DNA from 4 places in the Heliomicrobium undosum genome. Region 3 is predicted to be linked to each of the others. Evidence: riboswitches for the same ligand, from Rfam matches in the RefSeq annotation. Region 3 holds a riboswitch; each other region holds the start of a gene.
The links. A riboswitch is a leader RNA that binds a small molecule or an ion and turns the genes downstream of it on or off. The one in region 3 is predicted to bind cobalamin.
Positions count from the first base shown of each region.

Region 1 (4,868 bases), on a different contig from region 3:
CGGGATGGTCCGCAGCATAGACGGCATCGGCGACGGCCTGCTCCCGCAGCGTTTTTCCGTTTTTCAGCCAGTGGGCCTGTGTCAAATCCTCGCCGGCAAGGGCCAGCGCGGAGACGAAGCGGGCGTCAAAGGAAGCGAAACCGGCGTTCGAATAGGTTTCAACGCTCTGGACATAGCGCTCCCGCAGAAAGGCGACCCCTTTGGCGATCGCCTGTTCGACCCGTTCCTTCAGGGGACCGGCGGGGACATCGCTTTTGAGCCGGGCCAAGGCTTCCAGGCTGACCTTGGACCCATACTCGTTGGCAAAAGGACCGAAACTGCCGTCGGCATTTTGGTTGGCCAAAAGGTATGTAATCAGGTTGTTTTTGCTTCCCAGTTCAGACCCGATCGTGAGGGCATCGGCCTCGGCAATCCTTTGTTTTTGCACAGATAAGGAATAAGGCGGCGTCCATTTGGCTGCGCTCAGATCCTCCTTTGCCGCGATTAGCGCGGCAGCCGTATAACCGTCAACAGGTTCTCCGCTACTCGCCTTATTGTGGATGAAATCGACGGCCTTGCCGGCCAACTGACCGGCCTGGACGGACGGATCTCCTGACGCCGCATGGGCTGTGAAAAGGGGTAGGCAAAAGCTCCAAAGGAGCAGGAAAGCCATCACCAGCGCCGCTGTTTTTCGGCTGCTCTGGTTGGCGCGATAAAAGGGATGCAAAACCATCCATCCTTTCGTTCATCTAGCTGTGTTTTCGACCCTGTGTTTTTGCCTGAATCCCGTTTATGTCCTTTCCTTCGTTTGCTTCGCTTCCTTCGCTTTCGGCTCGCGGCGGCCTGTTGCGCTCAAGTAGGCTTGAACAGCCTGCCGCACGGCTGCGCCGGCGGTGACGGCTAGCAAGGCGCCAAGCCGTGTCGTCGGCCCGGCATACTCCAGCGGCTCACCGCCAGGCCGGGCGGCCACCACCACAGCGTCGGTCCCTGTCCCGGTCGCCCAGTCGCCTGTCTGGGCGCAACAGATACGCAATTCCCGTAGTACCCGGCTTTTGGCTTCTGTGATGGTCTGCACGGCGTTGATCAGCGCCCCGTCTGTGAGGTGATGATCCAGAAAAGCCATGATGTTGATCGTCCCGGTTCCTGGCGTCCCTTCCCAGCAGGGGGTGACACCGGCGGCGCAGGCGTTGCTCACACCGGCTGTCACCACCACGGAGAGGCCGATGTCGCCGCAGCGGTTCTGCATCCAAGCCGCCTGGGAGACCCAGGCGGCTGTCATCAACGCAGTCGTTTGGTCGATGGGGCAATCGGGGAAAGCGCCCGTGAGAAAAGCGATCATCTCGCGTTGCGGCTGGCGGTCATCATAATCTTTGTGCACCTGCCGGTTGACAAAAAACCGTTTTTCGTTGATCCCCCCGCCGAGGATGCCTGAACTGACACAGCGCCAGGATGTATCGGCGGCGATGAGGATGCACTCTTTTTCGAGGCGACCGCGCAGTCCAGGGAGGAGGGCACGCCAGCTTCCCGGCGCCGGCGTCACCGGTATCATTAATACCAACCCCAGAGCGTCGACACCTCGCGCAGCCGACCGTACACCGCTTCCGCCTCTTCCTCGGATAGACTTCCTGCGCCGCAAGCCGGGGTGAGCGCCGTCTGCCGCAGGAGCAACGCCTCCGGAACGCCCAAGCGCGTCAACTCATCGATCTGCTGGTGGAGCCGCTGCGTCAGGGAAAGGGCGGTTTCATGGGCAAAGGCGCCGGTGACCGGCACGATCCCCCAGGCCAGCCAGCCGCCCCGTTCGAGAAAGGCGATCAGTTCCGGGATATGACGGGTAAGGGTATCGATGGAGCGATAGGCGTCAAATCCCACCACATCAGCGCCGCTGGCGAAGAGGATGGATCCATCGGCAGGCCCGCAGACATGGATGCCGGCCAGGCCGCCCATGCGTTTGATGGCCACGATGATTTCCTCCATGCCTCTTTGCAGGTCATGCGCCGTTAACGAATCCTGATCACAATCGTCAAATCCGATCATCGCCGGCTCATCGATCATCAACAGCACGGGATGCCCCGTTCTGCGCAGGTCCTTGACCTGCCAGGCGGCGTTCATGGCGCAGTTCTTGCAGAGAACATCCCATAAGAGACGCTCATGCATCACGGCGCGCCCTTTGCCATCGACGACATTCAAAGCCAGCGTGAGCGGGCCGAGGATCTCACCTTGGAGGGCGGCCACGTCAGGCCACTGGCGAGGCGCATCGGTGATCGTCGATTTGAAGGCCAGGTAACTATCTTGATCGATATGAAAGGGAGACTCTTCATGGAGGTGGATCCAACAGGCCGCCTCGTTCTCGTAAGCCTCATAGAAAGCGGACAAGGCATCGGGGAAGCTATCGGCTCTTGTGTCGATCACCGGATAGCCGTTGGTTTTTCCTGTGATCAGCTCTACCCGTTGCAAAGGCGATAGCGCGGCAGCCAGTAGACTGTCGCCGGCATACTTTAGATGCAGTTGGGGCCAATGGGGCAGCTCCGGGCAAAAGTGGCGGATGACCGCCATGGCGCTTTCTACATCACCATGAGGCAGACTTCCAATCCCGGTAGTGACGCCAGGGTATAACATGGTGTGTCCTCCTTTTGTGTGTCGCTGGCGGTTGCGCGAGAATTGCGCAGTTAGATCGAAATCGCCTAGTCGACAAATGGAATGAATCGGACATGCAAAAACCCCCAGCCGATCGACTGGGGGCAGAATGATGAACAGCACGCCAAGCGCCTGCGAATGCGCCTTTCGCCTTCATCACCTCCCTATCCTCCGTAGGTTCGACCGGTGATCACGAACAGGCAGGTCTCCTGGCTCGGGGTCATCTGGGGCTCTGTCTTCCCGGCAGCATGCTGCCAGTGACATGGAAGAGCCTCATCACACCCTTACAGTGGCGGGACCGCGCCGGCATTGCACCGGACTTCCCTTTTCACGCCTGCCCTTCGGGCGGCGACCTGTTCGCATGATTCAGTTGTCATTCCTTTCCTATGAGGAAGGAACAGAAAAAATGCCTTATCCGCCCTTGGAACGCAAAAAACCTCAGCCTTTCGGCTAAGGTCATGGTTCACTCGGGCCGTGACGCATCCCAAGACGGCAATGCATGAACGGCAAAGCAGACCACCTCCCTATCCGCGTAGGTACACTGGCAGTGTCAGAACAGGCAGGTCTCCTGGCTCGAGATCATGAGCCGCCTCCGCGTCTTCCCGGCATCGCGCCAGTGACATCGCACGGGGGGCCTCCCTCTCACAGTGGCGGGACCGCGCCGGTATTGCACCGGCTTCCCTTTTCACACCTGTCCTCCGGACAGGTGACCTGTTCCCAGACATATTCGGTTTACAGGTTAGTATGTTCGCGATGAAGAGGACAATTCCTTCATGGCCGCCCCCTTTTTCGAAGGCCGCCGTCCCCTTATCCGACGGCCCCTATAAATCCCCCGTCACCATCGACCACTGATCCTCAACGGGAGCGGGCAAAAACAGCGCCGGGTAGGCAAGACCTGGTGATAATGACGTGTCGGCAGTGACTTTTGGACTTGCCGGAAGCATCAGCGTAGTCGGAGTCTCCAGCGCCGGCATCGCCAATCCCGCCCCCATCTCTTCTCCAAATAACGTCAACTGTTCCCCGCCAGCCATTCCTTTAATCGCCCCCCGCTCCGGCATCACCAACTGCTGCCGGAGGCTGGCCGCATCCGGCCCGATTTCGCCGTAATACCTGCCGTTGCAGGTGACGAAGTAGCGCGCCCGCTTCATGACGACGCCCATCCGCCCTAGGTGCTCAAACTGGATCCGTCCCACCCGCCGGGCCGCGAGGATGCGCTTGGCCGACTTGACGCCGATGCCAGGCACACGCAGGAGGGTGCGGTAGTCGGCGCGGTTGATCTCGACGGGGAAAAAGCCGAGGTGGCGCAGCGCCCAGCCGGTCTTGGGGTCCAATTCCAGGTCCAGGTTTGGGTTGTCGGCGTCGACAATCTCATCGGCCTGAAAGTCGTAAAAGCGCAGCAGCCAGTCGGCCTGGTAGAGCCGGTGCTCCCGCAACAGGGGCGGCGCCGGCAGCGAAGGCAGGCGCGGATCGACGCTGACAGGGACATAGGCCGAGTAGTAGACGCGCTTCAGTTGGAACTTGCGGTAGAGGCCCTCGGCGAGGGTGAAAATCTGCCTGTCTGATTCGGGGGTCGCCCCGATGATCAGTTGGGTGCTCTGGCCTGCCGGGACGAAGGCGGGCGTCCGGCGAAACTGCCGTCGCTCCTCCCGGTTCTGAGTGATGGCGCCGGTGATCTGCCCCATCGGCCTAAGGATGTTTTCCTTTTTTTTCTGGGGAGCGAGGCGTCGCAAGCCTTCACTGGTGGGCAGTTCGATGTTGACGCTCATGCGGTCGACGAGGGAACCGGCCTCGGCAATGAGCCGGCTGTCTGCGCCAGGAATGGCCTTTAAGTGGATGTATCCGTTAAAGCGGTATTCGTTACGCAACTTGCGGACGGTCCGCACCAGTTGCTCCATCGTGTGGTCCGGCCCCTTCTCGATGGCGGAACTGAGGAAGAGCCCTTCGATGTAGTTGCGGCGGTAAAAGTTGATCGTCAGATCGGCCAATTCGTCGGGCGTAAAGGAAGCCCGGGGAACGTCGTTGGAGACGCGGTTGACACAGAAGGAGCAGTCATAACAGCAGACGTTGGAGAAGAGGACTTTGAGCAGGGAGATGCAGCGTCCATCGTCAGACCAGCTGTGGCAGATGCCGGAAGAAGCGGTGCTGCCGATGGCGCCCGCCTTCCTCCCCCGGTTGCTGCCGCTGGAGGAACAGGAGACATCGTATTTAGCCGCCGTCGATAAGATCTGCAGTTTTTCGCTTAAGTTCATCGCCAT
Region 1 is NZ_WXEY01000022.1:31,800-36,667, reverse strand. It holds gene GTO91_RS14735 (S-layer homology domain-containing protein) at 1-706, opposite strand, end outside; gene GTO91_RS14730 (adenosylcobinamide amidohydrolase) at 770-1,528, opposite strand; gene GTO91_RS14725 (uroporphyrinogen decarboxylase/cobalamine-independent methonine synthase family protein) at 1,528-2,595, opposite strand; cobalamin riboswitch at 2,796-2,985, opposite strand; cobalamin riboswitch at 3,155-3,343, opposite strand; gene GTO91_RS14720 (putative DNA modification/repair radical SAM protein) at 3,435-4,862, opposite strand.
Region 1: linked by a shared signal. The riboswitch ahead of GTO91_RS14725 (uroporphyrinogen decarboxylase/cobalamine-independent methonine synthase family protein) and the one ahead of cbiD (cobalt-precorrin-5B (C(1))-methyltransferase CbiD) in region 3 are both predicted to bind cobalamin.

Region 2 (4,868 bases), on a different contig from region 3:
GGAGGGCCAGCGGCAACATGATCAGGGCGGCGATGGCGAAGCGGATGCTCGATAGGGCAAAGGCCGGGATGGCAACGACAAGCAGCCGCCCCATCACAAAATTGGTCGCCCAGATTAGCGGCGTCAGGATCAACTTATAAAAGGGATTCAATGGTTCGACTGCACGACCTTCCTATTGCGTATTTTCACTTTCTCCAGGGCGCATTGTTCATTTCATCATAACACAAGCGCGCGATCGAGCGAAGCAAGCAAATGGCTGCAGCAAAAGAAAGAACCGCAGTCTGCTCTGACTGCGGCTACAGGTATCAAAGGTTGGGCCTATGTCGGTTACATACAAAAAACAGTTCGAACAGGAGCGGTTACCTATAGGATATTCCCTTCATTCCTCGATAGGCGGCTGCCGCCAATCCCACATTGACGGCGGAACCGGCTACCAAAAAGGGCATCACGGCCATGACCGCTCCCCAGCCCCCTAACAGGAGCATCGTCAATGATGAGACGACGCCGTTTAAGAACACACCGGCGACGAAGGCCGCCGTCAAGCCAAACCGTTCATTCATCCAGCGGAAGGCGTATGCCCACATCGCCATCTGCAAAGCGATGAAGAAATGGACAGGCAGGGTGAGCGGAAAGCCGACGACCATAGCCGTCAGCAGGTGACCCAGGGTGATGACGATCATCCCGCCTGTGGCGCCGAGGGCCAGGGCGGCAAAGAACCCAGGAGCCGAATCGAGGCCGATCGTGCCGACAGGACTTGGAATTTTAACCATCGCCCCTACGGCGCTCAAGGCGATGAGGACGCCCATCAGCGCGATCCCCCGGACGCTCTTCCAAGAAGGGCGCGCTTCATTGTATTGCATCGGCATGTTGCTCATTGAGGCAGACCTCCTTTGCTTTTTTATCGCTTCAGCCGTCGCTTTCCGACAACCTGCCAAGATAGTGAATGGGCGCGCCGGCGATCTCCGGCGGTTCCGGCCCGGAGGTAAAGACGAGGCAGGTGGACGGACCGGCCGATTTTTCCAGATCAAGGCCGGCGCTGGCCTGCCACTCACGGATCCGGCAATGAACAGCCCCCGCAAGGTTTTCCGCTTCCGCCCGGATCCCCTTTGAACCGACAGGGATCACCTCATGGACACCGGGGTGGGCCAGCAGCGCCCGCACATGATCGGCCAGGGCGATCGCCTTGCCGTCATCGACCACCACCTCGTCCCCCACTTTGGGCCACCCCAGACTGTAGACACAATCACCGGGTCGCGAACGGCCCACACGCAGGCGCTCTTTCTCCACTGCGCCGACAACGGTGATCCCGACGCCGGTCTGTCCTGTGGGAATGTTTTTTTCGGTGCTGATGACCATCGGCAGGTCACGCTTTCCGATAGTGGCCAGTTCATCGCGAACACCGGCAATCACCTCGCCGCCGGTGGGAAAGGGTTCGTTCGCGACGGTCACTGTCAGCGCAACCGGTTCAGCGCCTGTTGCCAGGACCTCCATCAAGGCGACACGCGTGGTGAAAATCCCTACGATATAAGGAGAAACCTGAACGGCGTCAAATTCCTTATCTCCGATGGCGCCGCAAGAGTCGCAGGCCACCACCAAACACTGTTCAGAGGAAAGAGAGACCACTTCCACATCGCGTCCCCCGTAACCCATGGTATTTCACCTCCTCCATTGCTGGGACCTGCAATTTCCTGTGGGAAAAGAAAAAAGTCCATAGCCTCTTCACCGTTGCCGAGGCAACAACAAAGAAACCATGAACTTTGCCATCATTCATGAATCGCACCGTTACAGGCAGGTCTCCTGACTTCGATTCATCGCCGCCACGCGCCTTCCCGGTTTCCCAGTGGCATCCTGCGCAGGGCTCCTCGTCACAGTGGCGGGACCGTCCGGGAATCACACCCGGTTCCCTATTCTCCCCCGGAGGGGCACCTGGAACGAAAGGATGTAGTTTACTTGTATTATAAGAGAATTATCTCATTGAAGGCAATACCCAACACACTGTCATCGACTTATTTACGGGCGTTGTTCTCTTGACGTAATTTGCTTATTTATGATGTCTAGTATGAATCTCGATGGTAGCCGTCAGAAAGTCATTTTCCACGACGAATATTTAGAATTGGAATGTAAATGACAATCTTTTTTAAACTCTGTTCCGTAGCCAAATTGACCTTGACTTTTGAACGGTCAATTTCAATATACTTGGCGATGACTTGTATCATGTCATCGGTTAGTGACTTTACTAATTGGGGAGTAATTTCAGCACCTTTATCTTCAATGACAAGGATTAATTGATTCGATTCACTCGACAAATCAGTACTCTGGAAAAGGTCATTCATTGAATCTTCTCGCTTCCATTCGAATTAAGAGCACTCATTACTGCCAAAAAATCTTCAACGGTATAGTTTTGACCCTCAACTTCAAGAATATGTCGCGCTTCCGCACCCGTTTCAGTTAAACTTATCTTTTCAACCAGTTCGTAAACACACCGTTTACTCTGTTCTTTAACGTCGAACATCAGTACCACCAGCCTTGTTTTCACTTGCAAATTTTTACTTAGTTCGACAAGTAATTGTTTTTTCCTGCTATACAAGAAGCTATGGTCCTAAATTTTAATAAAGATATACATTCCGGTTAGAAAGTTAGACTACACTTAAAAGATGGTTGGATTCCAGGTGATGGCTTTTCATCGCAGTCACCTCCAATGTAACAGCGACATCAACATCGTTTCTCAGCCCGATTGAGTTTTTGATGATCTTCCCTTTCGGGGAGAAATCATCCTGTCAATATCACTGCTTCCGCTTGTTCATCGACTTTTGCGATCCGTCACCCGCCTCTTCCGCCTTTTGCGCCAAGTAACGCTGAATCCCATGCACGGCAAGCCCGGCAATAACCATAAAACCACCGGCGGTTAAACTCCCGAAAAGGGCAACCAGCACGCCCAGACCGGCCAGTACGATGCCGGTGGACGGACGGTTGCCCTTTTCGTTCGTTTTGTGATCCTGTGGTGTCTTCTCCGCTGTATCTTGCAACTTGTCCAGCTTTCTTCCCTTACCCATATCGGTCACCACCTTAAAAGTTCCGGCCGTAGTATCCCTCACCCAGCCATCTTTAAAACGAATCCTTTTCCCTCTGTAATATCTATAAGACCTGTAACATCCGCATCGTCTGGAGCGTCTATCATCTGCAACCACATCAACCCACTGCCGCGCCGCTTCCCCGCACACAAGGCTTCAGCACACCGTTCATCTTCTCAAAGGCCGCCACCGCCTGCGCCAGTTCTGCGCCGGAGAGTTCCCGCAACTGGCCCTTCAGCCGTTCAAAACGGGCGTCCTGGACCGCTTGGATCGTTTTCAATCCCTCACCGGTCAGGGTGACCATAACGACACGCCGGTCCTTTTCCGACCGCTCCCGCGTGATCAGGCCCATGCCGGCCAGTTTGTCCATCATACCGGTGACGGCGCCGGAGGTGATGCCGATCTGATCGGCAAGAAAGGTAGCCTTGCATGTCCCCGACTTCCATAAAATATATAATAGAAAGATCTGCCCGTCGGCCAGATTGTATTCCGGACCGATATCCTGGGCGGCGCATTTCACATTGTAGAAAAAGACCTCCAGCAAGTCTTTGATGGAATTTAAGTGCTGCTCTTTCACTGCTTCTTCCCTTGACAGTTCTTGTCCTCTCCCTTACGATGATAACGTCTTAGTCGCTAAATATTTTAGCACCTAAGATAAATATTAGGCCGATTGAGACCGGCTGTCAATGAAAGCATCATTTGCATTTGGCGGAGGAGGATTTTTACGGTGAAAAAACGAATCAGCGTCGGCCTGCTCGCCGTCACCCTGCTGGCGGCGGGGACAGGCTGCGGAAAAACGCCCGAACCGGCAGCCCCGGAGGCGACGACCCAGGCGGTCACGGTCGTAAAAGCCGAGCGGGCCGACCTGTCGAACGTGCTGACCTTCAGCGGCGCACTGGCGGCGAAAGAAGAATTGAAACTGGTTCCGAAAGGTCAGGGCAAGGTCGCCCATATCAACGCCGAAGTAGGGCAGCGGGTGAACGCCGGCGACATCCTGCTGGAACTGGACAACGCCGACATCCAGGCCCGTCTCGACGCGGCCAACGCCGGCGTCGATGTCAACAAGGCCAGCCTGGAACGGGCCCGCCTGCAATTGGAAATTAACCGGATCGCCCTCGACGATGCCCGGCGCCATTACGACCGGGTCAAAGCGCTCTTTGACGCCGGCGCTGCGCCCAAATCGGACTTCGATGCCGCCAAGAGCGCCCTGGAAACGGCAGAAAAGCGGTACGCCTCCGACGAGGTTTCCGTCGCCTCGGCACAGGCCTTGCTGAATCAAAGTCTGGCCCAGGTCCGCCAAACCGAGGTGGATCTGGAAAACGCCGTCCTGCGCTCGCCCATCTCTGGCATCGTCTCGGCCCGCAACGTGAACGTGGGCGAATACCTATCCAACACGGCGCCGGCTTTCACCGTCGTCCATATCGATACGGTCGAAGTGAAAGCAGACCTGACGGAGAGCGATGTCAACGCCGTCCGGCCCGGCCAGGAGGTCAACGTCAAGGTGGCCGCGGCCGGCGAAACCCCCTTCAAGGGACGCATCGCCAAGGTCAGCCCCGCCGCTGATGAGAAGGCGAAAACCTTCCCCGTCTGGATCGCCGTCGACAACAAGGACTACATATTAAAGCCTGGCATGTTTGCTGAGTTTCAACTGCCCACCGCGCAAAAAACGAACGCCTTGACCGTGCCGGCAGAGGCCGTGACCATCCGCAACGGTGCGCCTATCCTCTTCGTCATCGCCGACAACAAGGCGGTGGAGCGAAAGGTCAAGACCGGTTTCTCTGACGGAAAACGCATCGA
Region 2 is NZ_WXEY01000007.1:154,856-159,723, reverse strand. It holds gene GTO91_RS08985 (DMT family transporter) at 1-151, opposite strand, end outside; gene GTO91_RS08980 (ECF transporter S component) at 360-875, opposite strand; gene GTO91_RS08975 (AIR synthase related protein) at 907-1,650, opposite strand; cobalamin riboswitch at 1,771-1,945, opposite strand; gene GTO91_RS08970 (cell division topological specificity factor MinE) at 2,088-2,333, opposite strand; gene GTO91_RS08965 (hypothetical protein) at 2,330-2,587, opposite strand; gene GTO91_RS08960 (hypothetical protein) at 2,784-3,053, opposite strand; gene GTO91_RS08955 (MarR family transcriptional regulator) at 3,190-3,648, opposite strand; gene GTO91_RS08950 (efflux RND transporter periplasmic adaptor subunit) at 3,799-4,868, shown strand, end outside.
Region 2: linked by a shared signal. The riboswitch ahead of GTO91_RS08975 (AIR synthase related protein) and the one ahead of cbiD (cobalt-precorrin-5B (C(1))-methyltransferase CbiD) in region 3 are both predicted to bind cobalamin.

Region 3 (4,868 bases):
GCTGATCGAACCGGTGCCTGCGCCAATGTCCCAGACGATGTCCCCCGGACCGACCTGCGCCCGGACCAGGGTGAGCGCCCGGATATCCGACTTGGTCATGGGGACCTGGCCGCGGATGAAGGCATCATCCGGCAAGCCGACATTTGTCATTAAAAGTGGACCCTTCGCCGGCTGGACGCCCAGAATCGTCTCTGTCTGGCTGTTCGATCCGGCATTCTCTTTGCCGTGCGATTCGACGTCAAAGCCCCCCTCGACGATCAACAGGGACGGCTGATACGCTCCTGTTTTCACAAGTGCAAATGTATGTACAGTGCCAGCCTCGACCGACTCATCGTCATAACCAAGGTTGCGCGTCACATAGGCGCGCCGTTCCCCCTCCCCCTGTGCATCCAGGTAGGCGGCCACCGCTTCCGGCGTGTGGTCGGGATCGGTCAGGAAGGCTACCCACCCCGGATGCCGGAGAGCTTCGAGGGCATCCTCCATAGGACGGCCATGCATGCTCTTCCAGGCAGCCTCCTGCCAAGGGAGCTTGAGGCGGGCAAAGGCCATCTGCAGGGAACTCAAACCGGGGATGACCTTGATCGGTTCGTCGCCGAGAGAACGGATCAGACGGGGCAACAGGCTGTAATAGCCGGGGTCTCCGGAGACGAGAACGGCAAGACGCCGCGATAGCCGTTCGGAGGCGATATAGTCGATAAGGTTATCGAGACGACGGTCGATGATCCGTCCCGGCTTGTTGTAACCGGCGAAGAGCGCCAGCGCGCGAGGCCCCCCGACGAGAACATCGGCCTCCTCCACCGCCCGCAGCGCCGCTGGTGTCAAATATTCTTCTGTGCCGGGACCGATGCCGATGACAGTGACCGGAAATCCCGGTCGAATCCCGGAAGCGTTGCATGGCGACTCCACCCTAGCGGTTCTCCCTTCAAATCTGTGAATATGACCGAAACAGTTCCGCGAAAACGTTGGGCTGCTTTTTCGGCGGCCACCTCGGCCAGGTGGTCGAACAAGTCAAGACGGCCAGCTCGATGCAGCAGTTCCACCGCCGCTTCCGCTGTGTTGGCCTCCAGCACCGCTTGGACGAGTTCCAAGGGCAAGCCGCAGACGGCTGCGTGGGCGGCGATGATCTCCCTGCGCCCGTCGGCAACCTTGCTGTGGGTGTGGAAGATGCCGCCGGCGACTTTGACCAGCTTCCCCACATGGCCCCAGAGCAGGATCTCCTGGACACCTTTTTTGGCGCAGGCGTCGAGCATATGGCCGATGAAGTTGCTCGTCAGCACGATGGCGTCAGCGGGCGCTCCCCGCTGCTCCAACCCTCGCCGGCCCATGTGACCTGGTGTCAGCAGGAGGGTCCGGTGTCCGGCAGCCAGCGCGATATCGATCTGCGGCTCAAGGCTATGTTTGAACGCCTCTTCTGACATGGGATTGACGATGCCTGTTGTTCCAAGAATGGAGATGCCGCCGACGACGCCCAGGTGAGGGTTCAATGTCGAAGGTCCGACCCGCTCTCCTTCCGGCGCCCAGACGGTGAGGCGAACCCCCTTGCCGGGCGGCAGCGCTTCCTTGACGGCGGCTGTGATCATGGCGCGGGGCGTCGGATTGATGGCCGCTTCCCCCACCGGCACGGCCAAGCCAGGCTTGGTCACCCGGCCGACGCCCAGCCCCCCGTCGATGTGGATCCCTTCCGGCGCAGGCAGGGCAGTGACGCGGATCGCCATGCCGTGGGTCGCATCGGGGTCATCGCCCCCATCCTTGATTACCTGGTAGGTAACTCCCCCGTTTCCATTGACAGAGGGCTCGTGCTCATCGATGCGTTCCGCCTTGACGATCAGCCGTCCGTCATAGGGCAGCGGGATATCCACCGGCAGTGATTCTTGCAACGTTGAAGCAGCGGGAATCTCTGTTGCTTCGTTTGGTGTCTCGGCGAGTGTTCCAAGTGTTCCATAGAGGAAACCTGTCGCCGCCTTGGCCGCAGCGGCGGCGCAGGATCCCGTCGTATAGCCTTTTCGCAGTTGTTCCCACTCTCCCCGCACATAAAAAATCCCACCCCCTCAGCAAGGTGTGGGATTTGACACAAATGCAAACCTGGGGAATCAAAAGACCATTCCCCGGTCCGGTCACCTCCCCCGTAGCGCGCGGGTTCTCGCGGTGGGGGCAGTCAGGTCTCCTGGCTCAGGCTCATCGGAACGCTTCGCCTTCCCGGTTCCCCGGTGGCCTTAGAAGCGCCCTCCCCGTCACAGTGGCGGCACCGCGTCGGATTCGCACCGACTTCCCTGCGTCATACGTGACGCCTGCCCCGAATATGCGTAATGTGATACATAAAATTATTCGCCGTCTTTTGAATCATTCCTGCAAATCCAAAGAACTTTTCTGTCGTCACTGCGGATCAGGGACAGTTTTTCGACATCACTTCGCCGAGATCGCCGCAGGCGGCGGTTTTCCGCCTCGAGGCGTGCGATCGCATCCCGCCGTTCACTGTCCACCGTCTCCAGCAATGCCATCAACACACGGCGACTGAGTCTCAACTGATTCAGCCGTGAGCGCAGGTAATCCACTTCGTCCTTCAGCGCTTCCAGCGATTCGCGATTTCCTTCTCCCATGGGTCCCGCCCTCCTGCCTGTGTCTTATCACCATTTTATGTCAAAGGCAGGCGAACTATCCCACAAGAGAGACGTCGATCGATCGTAAAGATAGACTTGGCTCAACCGCCGAAACGATATCGCTTGGCGATCCGTTCGACGGCCTTTTCCAATCGCGCTTCAGGGACAACCAGGGCGATGCGCACATACCCCTCGCCGCGCTCCCCAAAGGCGTTGCCTGGGACGACGAGCACACCCGTTTCACGCAAGAGTTCCTCGGCAAAGGCGAAGGAGGAGGCAAACCCTTCGGGCACAGGCGCCCAGACGAACATGGAGGCCTTCGGCTTATCCATCTGCCAGCCGATGCGGGCCAAGCCGTCGACGAGAACATCGCGCCGGCGCTGGTAGGCCCCGGCGTTTTCCTCGACGATCGCCTGGGGTCCCCGCAAGGCCGCCACGGCCGCCCATTGGACCGCCTTGAAGACGCCATAGTCAATATTGGACTTCAGATTGGCCAAAACGGCCAGAACCTCCCGGTTGCCGACCGCCATACCCAGACGACACCCAGCCAGGTTATAGGACTTGGATACAGAATGGAACTCGATACCCACCTCTTTGGCGCCAGGCGCCTGCAGGAAGCTGACTGGTCGGTAGCCATCATAGGCCAATTCCGAATAGGCGATGTCGTGGAGCACAATGATGTTGTTGCGGCGGGCGAAATTGACAACACGGGTAAAAAAGTCTAGCTCCGCCGTCGCTGCGACGGGGTTGCTCGGGTAATTCAGGATCATCAGTTTGGCCCGGCGGAGGATGTCTTCCGGAACGGCGTCCAGATCGGGCAGATAGTCACGCTCCCGTTCCAACGGAAGCGGATAGGGGACACCTTCGGCGAGAAGGACGCCCGCCGTATAGATCGGGTATCCCGGATCAGGGACAAGGGCGATATCACCGGGATCGAGCAGCGCGAGACCAAGATGGCCGAGGCCGTCCTGGGAGCCCATCAGGGAGAGGACCTCTGTCTTCGGATCGAGGTTGACGCTGAACCGTTCCCGGTACCAATCGGCGACGGCGCTTTTGAACTCGATCAGCCCGTCCGTTAAAGCATAGCCGTAGGCGTCGTCTCGGGCCAGCGCATCCATGAGCGCTTGCCGGACATGGGGAGCCGGGGGGCGATCAGGGCTGCCGATACCGAGGTTGATGACATCAACGCCGCCTGACTCTACCTCTTGCCGGAGCGCATCCATGCGCGAAAACATGGCAGATGATAGGCTAGCCATCCGGCGAGCCGGTTTCCATTCAAACATGCTATGTATCTCCCCCGTATTCACATATTGCCAACTCTCATTCTAGTCCTATCACGGGGGATGTTTCAAGGTTTCCTTACTTTCTCCCTCAGTCCATTTCCTTTTCTATCGACGACTCGTATTCGCTTCCGTCGGTGCATTCATTGCAGGGAAGACAATCCCCGACACGATCGGCATACAAGCAAGTTTCACAATGGAGGTCTCGACGCTCCATGCGGCCTCCCCCTTTGTCCCGTTCCTTGTCCCTATTCTTTGCTTCCGCCTCCGTTACCCATACACGAAATCTTCATATTTTACCATTTTCTTAAATCATTCCGGTATTTCACCCGGTCGCTCCGGCAGGGATTGGGCGAGCAGTCGTATGAGATTGCCGCCAGCAACGGCACGGATCTGGTCGTCTAAAAAACCCCTTCTCCCCAATGCTTCCCACAACCGCGGCAGGCAACAGGCCCCTTCCAAACCGTGAGCGAAGCGGTCAGCGCCATCAAAATCACTGCCGATACCGACGTGTTCAACACCGCCGCCCGCCTGGCACGCCTGCTCGATATGATCCGCCACACCCTCTACATCCCCCCGTGACTCACCGAGAAATTCGGGGTAGAAGGTGATCCCCATGATGCCGCCCTTCTCTGCCAACGCCGCGATCTGGCGATCATCGATGTTGCGGGGATGATCCTGCAAACTGCGGCAGCAGGTGTGGGAGACGAGCCAGGGCCGGCGGCAGAGGGCGACGAGATCCCAGAAGCCGGCTGGCGCGATATGGGCTGCGTCTACAACCATGCCGAGAGCCTCCATTCGGTCGACCACCTGTCGTCCAAATCGAGTCAAACCGCCCCTGCTCCCTTCCTCCCAACTTCCGTCTGCCAAGAGGTTGCGCTGGTTCCAGGTCAAACCGATGGAGCGGACGCCGAGACGAAAGAATATGTCCAACAAGGCGAGGGATCCGGCAAGCGCCTCGCCTCCCTCAATCGCCAGCAGGGCGCCGCAG
Region 3 is NZ_WXEY01000002.1:26,541-31,408, reverse strand. It holds gene cbiE (precorrin-6y C5,15-methyltransferase (decarboxylating) subunit CbiE) at 1-906, opposite strand, end outside; gene cbiD (cobalt-precorrin-5B (C(1))-methyltransferase CbiD) at 819-2,030, opposite strand; cobalamin riboswitch at 2,137-2,308, opposite strand; gene GTO91_RS02160 (hypothetical protein) at 2,322-2,597, opposite strand; gene GTO91_RS02155 (LL-diaminopimelate aminotransferase) at 2,699-3,880, opposite strand; gene GTO91_RS02150 (dipeptidase) at 4,190-4,868, opposite strand, start outside.

Region 4 (4,868 bases), on a different contig from region 3:
CAGAAGAGCGACCTCTCCCGCTTTGAGATCCACTCGCCCAAGAGCCATTGCGAACTCGGTCGGCGGATGCTGGCGAGTTCGCCCCAACTGAGAGAAGCCGCGATCATCATCGAACACCACCATGACCACTGGGACGAGCCGGGCCGGCAGGATGCTCCCGTCGATCCCACACTGCTCCTGCTGGGTGACTTGATCCACCTGGCCGATCGCATCGAGGTCCTCCTGACACCCGCCCATATCCTCTCCCAGCGCCGTCAGGTCATGGACGCCATCAACAACATGTTCGGAACAGTCTTCCGCCCCGAATTGAAGGACCTCCTCAACGAACTGGCAGGGAGAGAGAGCTTTTGGCTTGACCTGGACTCCCCCTTCATCGACGAACTGACCCGGCAGGCCGTCGGCGCCGACGAGCATACCATCCAACTCCCCTATTGCGAGTTGAAGGGTCTGGCATCGATCTTCGCCCGCATCATTGACAGCAAGAGCCGCTTCACCCTCCGCCACTCACGGCTGGTCTCGGCCTCGGCGACGCTTCTGAGCCAGTTATTCGGCTTCTCTCCCGCCGACGCTGCCCGCATGGAAGTCGCCGGCCTCCTCCACGATATCGGCAAACTGAGCATCCCTGAGGAGATTTTAGAAAAACCGGCTCAACTGACGCCCGACGAGTACCTGATCATCAAACAGCACACCTATCACAGCTACCACATCCTGAATCAGGTTCCGGGCTTTTCCGAGATCGCCCAATGGGGCGCCTACCACCACGAGCGCCTTGACGGCAGAGGTTACCCCTTTCACATCCCAGGGGAAGAACTCAGCGTCGGCAGCCGGATTGTGGCCGTAGCCGATATCTTCTCGGCCCTCGTGGAAGACCGCCCGTACCGGGATGGCCTTTCCCGCGAAAAGGTCGAATCAATCCTGAAAAAGATGGTCCTGGAAAAGGCCATCGACGGCGATCTGGTCGATCTTCTCTGCCAACACTACGACGACTTCGAAGCGTTGAAACAAACCATGTAAGCCGTTTTCATCAGATCAAAAGAATGGCATTAGAAAAAGCCTGGCGATGACCAGGCTTTTTTTCACGCGCCGTCGTTATTTCAGGACCTCGATCGGTCCGTCGCCGCGCTTGAGCAGCTTTACCGACGTCTTCTTGGGAACCAGCACCTTGATCATGTGGTTGATGGCCACTTCCGGATCCACCGTCTCCCCGCAGGTGTAGCAATCGAGGGCGGCAAAACCCTTCTCGGGATAGGTGTGGATGGAGATATGGCTCTCGGACAACAGGACCAGGACCGTCGCGCCTTGCGGCTCAAACTGCTGCTTCTGGGACGAGAGAACCGTCGCTCCGGCCGCCTTGGCGGCTTCAATCATCTGTTCCTCCAGGAACCGGGCGTCGTTCAATTTTTCGAAATCTACGCCCCAAGTGTCAATGGTGACATGTCGTCCGAAAGTGGAGTAATCCATCATTTCGGCCCCCTTCCCAGCAAATTGGATGCCGGGACCTACGTGATCCATCCGGGGGTGGGTCTAGACCCGCCCTAACAGGGACGTTGGTCTGTTTGAAGCAATCCAAACCCGATTTGGATGAATCCTGGTTCCCACCACAATGAGTATATTAATATCATAAATGGCGGGGCAAATCAATACTTTTTTTCGAGAGGATTTTATTGCCTGAACCTTGCGACACCCTTGCCCCGCGCGCCTTGACGTGTTACGATTGCATATAGATAGTGCTTTCCATAGCTATCTGAAAAATCGAACACGGTTACCCTTGTTGCAGGCGCCGCTCAGCGGCTGAAAAGGGAATGAGGTGTAAAGCCTCAGCAGCCCCCGCTACTGTAAGGGAAGACGACCCGCCACAGATCCACTGGACTTCGGTCTGGGAAGGAGGCGGGACCGGATGACGCCCGAGCCAGGAGACCTGCCCGCAACAAACGAAAGACCCACTTCGGGAGGAAGGGAGGGCTTTATTTTGTTGCCTATGGGGAAATCTCCACCTGGCGCAGACAATCTACCGCTTGGTCCAAGGCGATGACCGAAATCGAGGAGCTTGCAAGCATGCGATTGTAGTTTTTAGTACATATATATTCTCCAGAACGATACAGCAAGCGACGAAAACACCGGAACTTAGATAGGAAATCCCTACAACCACCCCTACACAAAAAGGAGTGTCTGCGAATGCATATCATGGAGGGCTACCTGCCCCTTAGCCATGCCGCTGCCTGGACAGCCGCCTCAACGCCCTTCGTCGTCCATGGGCTGCGGTCGATCCAAAAAACCGTCCGGGCCAATCCGGAAGCCAAAATGCTCCTCGGCGTCACCGGAGCCTTCTCCTTTGTGCTATCGGCGCTGAAACTGCCTTCTGTCACCGGCAGTTCCTCCCACCCGACCGGCACCGGCCTGGGCGCCGTCCTCTTCGGCCCCACCGTGATGACCGTTCTCGGCGCCATCGTGCTGCTCTTTCAGGCCCTCCTGCTGGCCCACGGCGGAATCACCACCCTGGGCGCCAATGTTTTCTCCATGGGCATCGTGGGACCTTTTGCCGCCTACGGCGTCTACCGGTTGGGACAGCGGCTGAGCCTTCCCTCCAACGTCTCCATTTTCGCTGCCGCCGCCATCGGCGACCTGGCGACCTATGTGACAACGACCTTACAACTCGCGATCGCCTTCCCGGACACAGCCGCCGGCGTCGCCGGTTCCATCGTCAAATTCGGTTCCGTCTTCCTGGTTACGCAGGTTCCCCTGGCGCTGGCTGAGGGCCTTTTGACCGTCCTTATCTTCAATGCTCTCTCGAAATACTCGGCCAACGAACTGTCTGCGCTGAACATCTTTTCGAAAGAGGTGAAAGCATGAACTGGCTGCGGAACAAGCTTGTCCTGATTACGGCTGCCCTTTTTCTGACGGGCGTTCCCCTGGTCATGCATTTCACCGGCGATTTTGCCGGCGCCGATGATCAGGCAGGCGAAATGGTGCAGACCATCGCCCCTGATTACAAACCCTGGTTCGAATCCCTTTGGGAACCGGGAGAGGAGGCAGAACCGCTTCTCTTCGGCTTTCAAGCCGCCGCCGGCGCCGCCTTTATCGCCTACTACTTCACACGCCGCCGCAAGAGCAGCGGATCCGACATGAGCGCCGGTTCCGGAATGGGCGGCGGCATGGGGCGCAATTCCGTCGGCAACGCCTGATGGTGAAATAGAACAGTTCACAAACGGGGTCTAAACAGATGCTCTACACGATCGATCAGTGGGCTTGGGCCAACAAACTGCGGGACAAATCGCCGACTGGGAAAGGGCTTGCCGCCCTGGCAGGGCTGCTGGCTAGCCTCCTCTCCCCCACGCCCTGGCTGCCCGGCTTGATCACGCTCCTCTCCGGCGCGTTGATCGTCTTCGCGGCCCGCGTACCCCTGTCCATCTTCGTAAAACTGTTGACTGTGCCTGGCCTCTTCCTCTTCACCGGGTGCATTACAGTGGCCTTTTCGCCATCCCCCCTTGACCCCGTGGCGCAGGTGACTATCGGTCCCTACACCCCTGGCATATCAGCTGCCGGTCTGGAACAGGCTGGCATCCTCTTCTTTCGATCCCTCGGCGCCACAGCCAGCCTCTATTTTCTCGTGCTTACCACGCCGATGGTCGATGTGATCGAACTAGCGGCCCGCTTGCGGACGCCCAAGATTGTGACGGAACTGATGCTTCTCATCTACCGCTTCATCTTCGTGCTCATGGAGACGACTCAGGCCATCGTCGTGGCCCAAGAGTCCCGACTCGGCTACTCCACGAAAGCCAACAGCCTTCGCTCCCTCGGTATCCTGGCGGCCAACCTATTCGTCCGCTCCCTCATCCGTTCCCGTGAGCTCTACATCGCCCTGTCGGCCCGGGGGTATGAGGAAGAGCTTCGTGTACTGCCACGCGCCAGAACCCCTTAAAAATAGCACCAGAACTCCCTAAAAAAGAGGATGGTTTTCATCGTGACAGCCCTGTTGGAAACGGAACAAGTGGAATACAACTACCCCGACGGCAACAGCGGCCTTCGGGGTATCGATCTTTCCCTCCCGGCGGGACGCAAGATCGCCGTCGTCGGCGCCAACGGCGCCGGCAAGTCGACCCTCTTCCTTCATCTCAACGGCGCCTTGAAGCCGCGCCGGGGTGTCGTCCGTTTCCAGGGTAAGCCCATCGATTACTCCCGCCGGGGCCTACGCGAACTGCGCAGCCACGTCGGCCTCGTCTTCCAGGATCCTGACGCCCAGCTTTTCTCCGCTTCCGTGGAACAGGACATCTCCTTCGGCCCCCTCAACATGGGCCTTCCCGAGGCCGAGGTGCGCCGCCGCGTCGACGCGGCCATGGCAGCGACAGGGATCACCGAACTGCGCCACCGGCCCGTCCACGCCCTCAGCTACGGCCAGAAAAAACGGGTCTGTATCGCCGGTGTCGCGGCGATGCGCCCGCAGGTCATCATCCTGGACGAACCGCTGGCCTGGCTCGACCCCGCCGGAGCGAAAAGCATCCTCGACCTGCTGGAGCAGTTGAACCGGGAGGGCGCCACCATCGTCATGTCCCTGCACCAGATGGATATCGTGGCCCGCTGGTCTGACGAGGTGGTCCTGCTGGATCAGGGACAGCGGCTCTTCCAGGGCGTTCCCCGGGAACTGTTTGCCCGGCGAGACCTCCTGACAAAAGCCGGTCTGGAATTGCCCTGGCCCATGGATTTGTATCAGGCGCTGGTGGAAAGGTCGATTCTTCCCTCTCCGAATGACTTGAAAGGCGGGGAAGTCCCGATGGATCGAGAAAGCCTGCTCCCGTTGATCGAGCAGGCCTGGCAGGAACGCAAAGAAGGCAAATAAGTGGAGCAAATTTTCCCGCTGGAAAACCTTTTTC
Region 4 is NZ_WXEY01000025.1:36,280-41,147, forward strand. It holds gene GTO91_RS15450 (HD-GYP domain-containing protein) at 1-1,014, shown strand, start outside; gene speD (adenosylmethionine decarboxylase) at 1,090-1,461, opposite strand; cobalamin riboswitch at 1,759-1,940, shown strand; gene GTO91_RS15460 (energy-coupling factor ABC transporter permease) at 2,176-2,850, shown strand; gene GTO91_RS15465 (energy-coupling factor ABC transporter substrate-binding protein) at 2,847-3,182, shown strand; gene cbiQ (cobalt ECF transporter T component CbiQ) at 3,221-3,919, shown strand; gene GTO91_RS15475 (energy-coupling factor ABC transporter ATP-binding protein) at 3,962-4,834, shown strand.
Region 4: linked by a shared signal. The riboswitch ahead of GTO91_RS15460 (energy-coupling factor ABC transporter permease) and the one ahead of cbiD (cobalt-precorrin-5B (C(1))-methyltransferase CbiD) in region 3 are both predicted to bind cobalamin.